Regions from separate parts of the Peribacillus sp. TH16 genome, predicted to be linked through region 1. Evidence: riboswitches for the same ligand, from Rfam matches in the RefSeq annotation. Region 1 holds a riboswitch; the other holds the start of a gene.
What was found. Region 1 has a riboswitch for cyclic di-GMP ahead of JFV29_RS26485 (anti-repressor SinI family protein). Riboswitches for the same ligand answer to the same signal wherever they lie in the genome.

Region 1 (3,421 bases):
TTTCTTCTTTAGAATGACTGTTCAAATTCAACCCAACAGTCAAACCCAGGAAATCATACAATACACCCATCTCAGTTGCATCACGGTGCGCCAAGTATTCATTGACAGTCACGACATGCACACCTTTACCAGTAAGCGCGTTTAAATAAACCGGCATGGTTGATGTTAATGTTTTACCTTCCCCCGTTTTCATCTCAGAGATGTTTCCATCATGAAGTGATGCCCCACCCATGATTTGAACACGGTAAGGATACAAACCAAGAGCTCGTTTTGCCCCTTCACGCGCAACCGCAAAAGCTTCAACAAGCAAATCATCCACGGTTTCCCCGTTTTGATAACGCTCCTTAAACTCCTCTGTTTTGGCGCGCAACTGCTCATCCGATAACGCAGCTGTCTCATCAGCCAGCGCTTCGACCTGATCAGCGACTTTTTCCAGACGCTTAATTTCTCGCTTATTCGGATCAAAAACTTTATTTAATATATTAAGCATTCAATAACGCTCCTCTATTATGGTAATGATCATTCAATAACACATTCATATAAGTAAGAAGAAACACACCTTCTGTTAATACTAATCCAAGCTTAATTTTAACACTTCTATTCTAGAGGTACAACTTCATGTCACTCTATGTCTATGGACCTGAATTCAGTTCTTACGAAAAACATTGGATAAAAGAGGGGTAAAACTGTTAAAATAGAGGGAAGTAGCAAAAGTACATTACACACTCCCCACTTTTCACATGAGTCCTTAACAAGACAAACGAAAATGCGAAGTAAGCACAACCTTCTATCAATAGAAATTTTTGGTCCCTCTATGACTGATAGTCAGTTGAAGCAATCTAGCTTTTCAGGCTTCCTATTCCTGTGATTTTATGTGGGTTTAAAACTTATAAATCGAAGATAAATAGAACATGTTTCGAGGTGGTATTGTTGATTGGTGAACGTGTAAAAAAACTGCGAGAAGAAAAGAAAATGTCAATGACTGAACTAGCCGATAAAGCCGGAGTAGCAAAGTCATACTTAAGTTCGCTCGAGCGTAACTTACAAACGAATCCTTCTATTCAATTTCTCGAAAAAATCTCTGCTGTACTTAACATTCCTGTAGATGCCCTTCTTTACGATGCACCAAATAAGGAATCCTTGGACACTGACTGGATGAAAATTGTTGAGGAAGCTATGAATTCTGGCGTTTCAAAACAACAATTCAGAGAGTTCATTGAGTTTAATAAATGGAGAAAAGATAAACAAGAATAGATGAATTCTAAACTATCTTCACAAACATAAATAGTACTGCTCTATCAAACTAGTATTGATAGAATTTCAGAAAATAAAATAATCCCTATAAGCAGCTATGTTGTAAATCAACTGTTTATAGGGATGTTTTTTTCATTCCTTTTTGGTTCTTAGTTTTCATTGTTCTGCTCTAGTGGCACATTTAGATTCTCTTTTTTTAAAAAAGCACTAATTTCTTCTTTCTTAAAACCCAATTTCCTAGCTTCTGAAATCAACTTCACCCATTCTTGATCCACTTCCACGTTAACCACCTCTTTTATCCTCCTAAAATACTACTTGTATGTATTTCAGGCAGACCAGCCATCTTAGCATTAAGCAAACTTAGGCCTGTGCCTTTGCGCCCTCATCTTTCGCTGAGCTTGCCTTTGTCAGGGAAATTATTACAAAAACTATATTTATTAAGTTATTATAGCGAATATTTGCTCCAAATATTGCTACTTTATGTCGCTAAATTACCACAATGCACAACTTTTTATCGACAAAATATTACAAAATCAAGAAATCCATGATATTTTTTGTCTATTTCATGTACAAAACAAGATGGTTCAAATGATTCACGTTCGTTTTTTTATAAAATTATAAACATTGCCCTTCTTATTCAAACGATGGGGCATATTAATTCTTTCCATAATAAGTGCATCAAAGGCTTTTTGCGCAGACAAGTCCTCACCGCATAGGTCGGACAAAGCCAACCTCCATATTCTGCACTGCTAAAAGACGCTCTATGACATGTATAGCAATTTTTCTGATACAAAAATCCAACTCCTCTGCACCATAATCAAATCATTTTACATAAATAAATTATTGTTCTTTTTAAAGAACTTTAATCTGAGTATAGTGCAATAGGAGGGGTTATTTAAATAGGTATAAGTACCTATTTATCTTATTAAAGAACGGAAAATGTTCTTTTTAAAGAAAATACAATACATTCCATACTTCATTGTGTTTTTTAGAGAACAATGAAATTCCCAGGAGCCAACCAATTAATCGATACTATTTGATACCTTGTTTTCAACAGATGGATTTTACTTATTATCACATTATCAAAACACTTATCAAATTGCCGAAAGATCATTAAGGAAAAAGGAAGGAAATATAAACAACCATTGACTTCTATGGTTGAAATCGGTGGTTATTTTTCCAGAGCTTATAGAACTCCTTAGCCCAAATGAACATTGCAATGGATGGAGTAAAATTTAAAAAGCACAACCCATAGTCTGGGTTGTGCTTTTGTTTATAGATTCATATTAACTAGGTTCAATTAATCCGTAGCGCCCATCTTTACGACGGTACACAACGTTCGTTGTATTTGTATCCGCATTGGTGTAAACGAAGAAACTGTGACCAAGCATATTCATTTGCAGAATCGCTTCTTCACTATCCATTGGCTTCAAATCAAAGCGCTTATTGCGGACTACTTCAATATCAGTATCATCTTCAAATTCATCCACCACTTCATCAATTTCCGTATTAAAGGCGAACGCCTCAGGAGTTGTAGATAAGTTGTTACGGAATTTACGATTGACTTTCGTTTTATGTTTACGAATTTGGCGTTCAAGCTTGTCATTAATCAAGTCAATAGCAGCATACATATCCGCATTTTCCTCTTCAGCGCGAAGAACCAAATTCTGCATAGGAATCGTCACTTCGACCTTGGATGTATTATTGTTAACTTTCAAATTCACTAACACATTTGCATCTGGTGTATTGTTAAAATATCGTTCTAACTTGCCAATTTTCTTTTCGACGTATTCTCGAATTGCTGGAGTTACCTCAATGTTTTCACCGCGTACGTTGTAATTCATAAAGTGAGTCCTCCTTAAATTAAGACTATACAGTTAGATTCTACAATACCCCTCCGGTTTCCTTTAGAAACACATCATGAAATATGTCGAGATTATGAAACAATTGTCGGAAGGTTAGGAAAGGGTTGATGTCTGCCCTAGCTTTATTATAACAAATACAAAGCTATAAAGAAAAAATTAAGCCCTTAATATTTACAGAAAATTTAAAAACAATTAACATTAAAACTGTTTGCAATTAAAACGGCTGATTAATATCTAATTTCTTTTATCGTAGAACACGCCATCTGTGGATAATGATTGATAAGGGTTCACATATTTATTAG
Region 2 (3,421 bases), 1.4 Mb from region 1:
GATTTCCCGAACTCCGCCCCACTCTCATACTCATAAAAATCCTCCACCAAGCGTACAGGGCCACTCGGCCAAAGAAAAAAGATACAACCTCCTACAGCTAAAACTAGGAGCATACTTGCCAATATTCCTTTTGGACTCTTATTTTGTCTTTTCATCTTTCATCACCTTCACAAAGGTCATTGCTATAATATATATGGGATAAACGATAAAAAAGAAGCATGTTATTAGACATACTTCTTAAGTATTGTATGGGTACGGTTTCAGGGGAGATTTCTTATTTATAAGGAGTTGAAATATAAAGGGAAATCATTGAATGACGCTTTCGCCGTCGATTTATTATAAGAAAGCATAAAATACCTAGTAATCCACCAAATGTATCAAGCATAACATCCTGCCACAAGGGGGTACGTCCACCTGTGAATTTTTGATGCAGTTCGTCCGCACTAGCATAAAAAAGGACACACAAAAGAGCACCTAAAGACGAAATAACGCCGTTTTTTACAAAAGTGCGCCAAACACTAATCGTCAAAAAACCGAACACAAAAAAGATAATAAGATGGGCACCCTTTCGAATAAAAAACTCCAAAAATCCAGCCACTCCAGCTGTATGAACACTCACCTCAAGCCCACCATACATAAATGAAATACCACCGAGTTTTTCATACAAAAACGGGGTATTTAACTGTCCTAAAAAGGGAGAAATCCTTTGCTCCTCATACGTCTGTGAGGAAAAAAAGAAGATTAACATGGCCCATAAAACGAACAAAGCTGGGATTAACCACTTACGGAACTTACGGATCATATTCTATCATGTTCCTCAATGATACCGCTTAGTTTTTCCTTAAGATCTTCCACAAGATCATTTACTGTAACATCCTGCTGAAACTCGCCTTTTGTATACGTATCTATTAATATATCAATAAAATCCATTAGAATATCCACTCCAATTTGAATAGAGCCACTATGTAAAACAGTTGTACTAAACCTATTTTTCTAAAATAAGGAATATAGCTCTTTTAATTGATAATCACATATAAAAAGTGTATTGGCAAGCGGAAATAAATTCAAAAAGGGTAAAATCAGAATTTTTAAAGAAATATTAATAGAATGATCACAAAAAGTTCATAACTGACGGATTATTAATATCATCAGCTGAAAATATGTAGTTCATTAGGTGTAAAAAACAAAAGAAAAAGAAATCAAAAAGGACTGATCTCTCAGCCCTATTTGATAAACACCCTTATGATCGACCAAGAAAAAAAGTCAATAAAGAAATCAAGATTAAAGTAATAGTAATATAAGACCCAATAAAAATTTTCTTGCTTCTTTCTTTCTTTTCATAAACTTCCTCGAACGTAATATATTTATTTTTTGTCATCAAATTCTCCTTGTATTTTGATGGCAGCTTGACATCGCCTTCGCGAAGCCCTTTTAGCTTTTTCTTTATATTGTAGTATCGTCAAATATACAAAAATATTAACTGTTTTATTCACTGTTTCTTTGTTGGGCATTTATATCTATTCGTCACTTTCTAGTCTACTATAAATCATACAAAATACATTAATTCAAAATATTCCAATATACCAATTACCCTATTATGTATCACAAAAAGAATTATCTTCTCTTTTTATTTAAAATAATACCACTTCTTTGTACTCACTACCTTCTTCATATTAATCCAATAAGAAAACGCTTACAATAGTACTATATACTTATTATCCTAATTTTTCATTAAATATTTTACTACTTGTTGAAAAGTCTTAGAGCCGGAACATTTTAGTCAGGAAAAATATCTAATTATATCCGAATATTCTATAGAAATATTGGTACTTACAATTTCCGAACAATACTATAGGGAACTAACAATATATTGTGCTAATCTATTAGAAACTCTTAGATATCAGCTCGCGCAAAAGACTAATTTTGTTGATAGCAGATCGCTTCATCCGCAAGATTTTAAGTTATAAGAAAGAAAACAGTAGAATCCAGTTCATAAAAAAAAGGCTGAATAACAGCCCTTCATAGTATCTAAATATCTTTTTGTTTTCCTACTTCCAATTCTTATGGGGTTGATTATTCAAGTTCTGTTCATTCTGAATAAACTCTCGCACTTCTTGAATGGAAACCCCTACACTTTTTGCTTCCAAAATTAAATTAATCCATTCTGCATCCATTTTTTTCTGCATATCTTCTTTTTCACCCTATTTGTGGTAACACAGCCGTCTTAGCATAGCCTTAGACCTGTAATTTTGCGTCCCTACTTTTCAATAGGTTTGCCCTTCTCAAGAGTATTGAAAATTTCACATAATCTTCTTACGATGGTGGTTAAAAACCATGATAAAGAAACTTCCATTATCTGAAAGCCTTTAATGGGTGTCCAGATTTCTCTCATTTGAATTAATGTATAAATTCATTTCATCCTTTTTAAGGTAACCCAGCCATCCTAGCAAATACCTTAGACCTGTGGTTTTGCGCCTTTACTTATCAATTTTTAGATTGAGATTAATTATACTTAATAAGTTAACAATTGTTAATAGGTAACTATTAATTACTTTATTACAATTTCCTACAAAATTTCAATTAGTAAGTAATTTAAATGTCTTCTTAAAAATCTTAAGTGCTCACCGACTTTGCATTGCCTTAGACCTGTAATTTTGCGTCCCTACTTTTCAATAGGTTTTGCCCTTCTCAAGAATAAATTAATACTTTGAAGAAGCCATTCCGACTTTTCCTTTTTGTAGACATTAGGCTTGTTGCTTTACCGTTATATAAGTCGATATTCACCTTTAATATTTTTTGAAAACTTCCGCTTTAATACGCTAATAAGGTTAATTATACATAAAAGGTTATCATGTGTTTAATAATATTTATCGTCTTTTCCCTACAATATTTTCCATGTGAATCATTAGTCTTACTCGTATTCAATACCTATCTTTTGCACATTTTTGTTTTAGTCTTCACTAAAAAGAGCAGTCCGCTTAACAGACCATTATAAATGGGCTGACAAGCGGACTGCTCTTAAACTTTAAGGTTACACACTTGATTCTATTTGGATACCTAGTAAATTGCTAAACATTCCTCTTTTTTCACTCGCTAGTTGGTTATATTCACCGACTTGAATGATTTCCCCCTGATCCATTACCAATACTTGATCCGCATTACGAATCGTCGATAACCGATGAGCAATTACAATAATGGTCATGGTTCCTTTTAATCTTTCGATAGCGGCTTGGATCTTCGCTTCATTTTCCGTATCTAATGCACTTGTTGCCTCATCTAAGACAAGGATAGATGGTTTACGTAATATGGCTCGAGCCAGTACAAGTCGCTGTCTTTCTCCTCCTGACAGTCGAACTCCACGGTCACCAATGAGCGTGTCTAGACCTTGTGGAAGCTTACTGACGAAATCATCAGCTGCAGC

Region 2: linked by a shared signal. The riboswitch ahead of JFV29_RS19825 (anti-repressor SinI family protein) and the one ahead of JFV29_RS26485 (anti-repressor SinI family protein) in region 1 are both predicted to bind cyclic di-GMP.

Annotation. Positions count from the first base shown of each region.
Region 1 is NZ_JAEKEM010000009.1:2,563,559-2,566,979, forward strand. It holds gene secA (preprotein translocase subunit SecA) at 1-490, opposite strand, end outside; gene JFV29_RS26480 (helix-turn-helix domain-containing protein) at 931-1,254, shown strand; gene JFV29_RS26485 (anti-repressor SinI family protein) at 1,404-1,544, opposite strand; cyclic di-GMP riboswitch class I at 1,581-1,667, opposite strand; gene hpf (ribosome hibernation-promoting factor, HPF/YfiA family) at 2,541-3,098, opposite strand; gene JFV29_RS26495 (flagellar protein FliT) at 3,354-3,421, opposite strand, start outside.
Region 2 is NZ_JAEKEM010000009.1:1,191,777-1,195,197, forward strand. It holds gene JFV29_RS19805 (hypothetical protein) at 1-155, opposite strand, end outside; gene JFV29_RS19810 (VanZ family protein) at 275-802, opposite strand; gene JFV29_RS19815 (hypothetical protein) at 799-942, opposite strand; gene JFV29_RS19820 (hypothetical protein) at 1,241-1,378, opposite strand; gene JFV29_RS19825 (anti-repressor SinI family protein) at 2,049-2,186, opposite strand; cyclic di-GMP riboswitch class I at 2,207-2,288, opposite strand; cyclic di-GMP riboswitch class I at 2,426-2,492, opposite strand; cyclic di-GMP riboswitch class I at 2,614-2,694, opposite strand; gene JFV29_RS19830 (ABC transporter ATP-binding protein) at 3,032-3,421, opposite strand, start outside.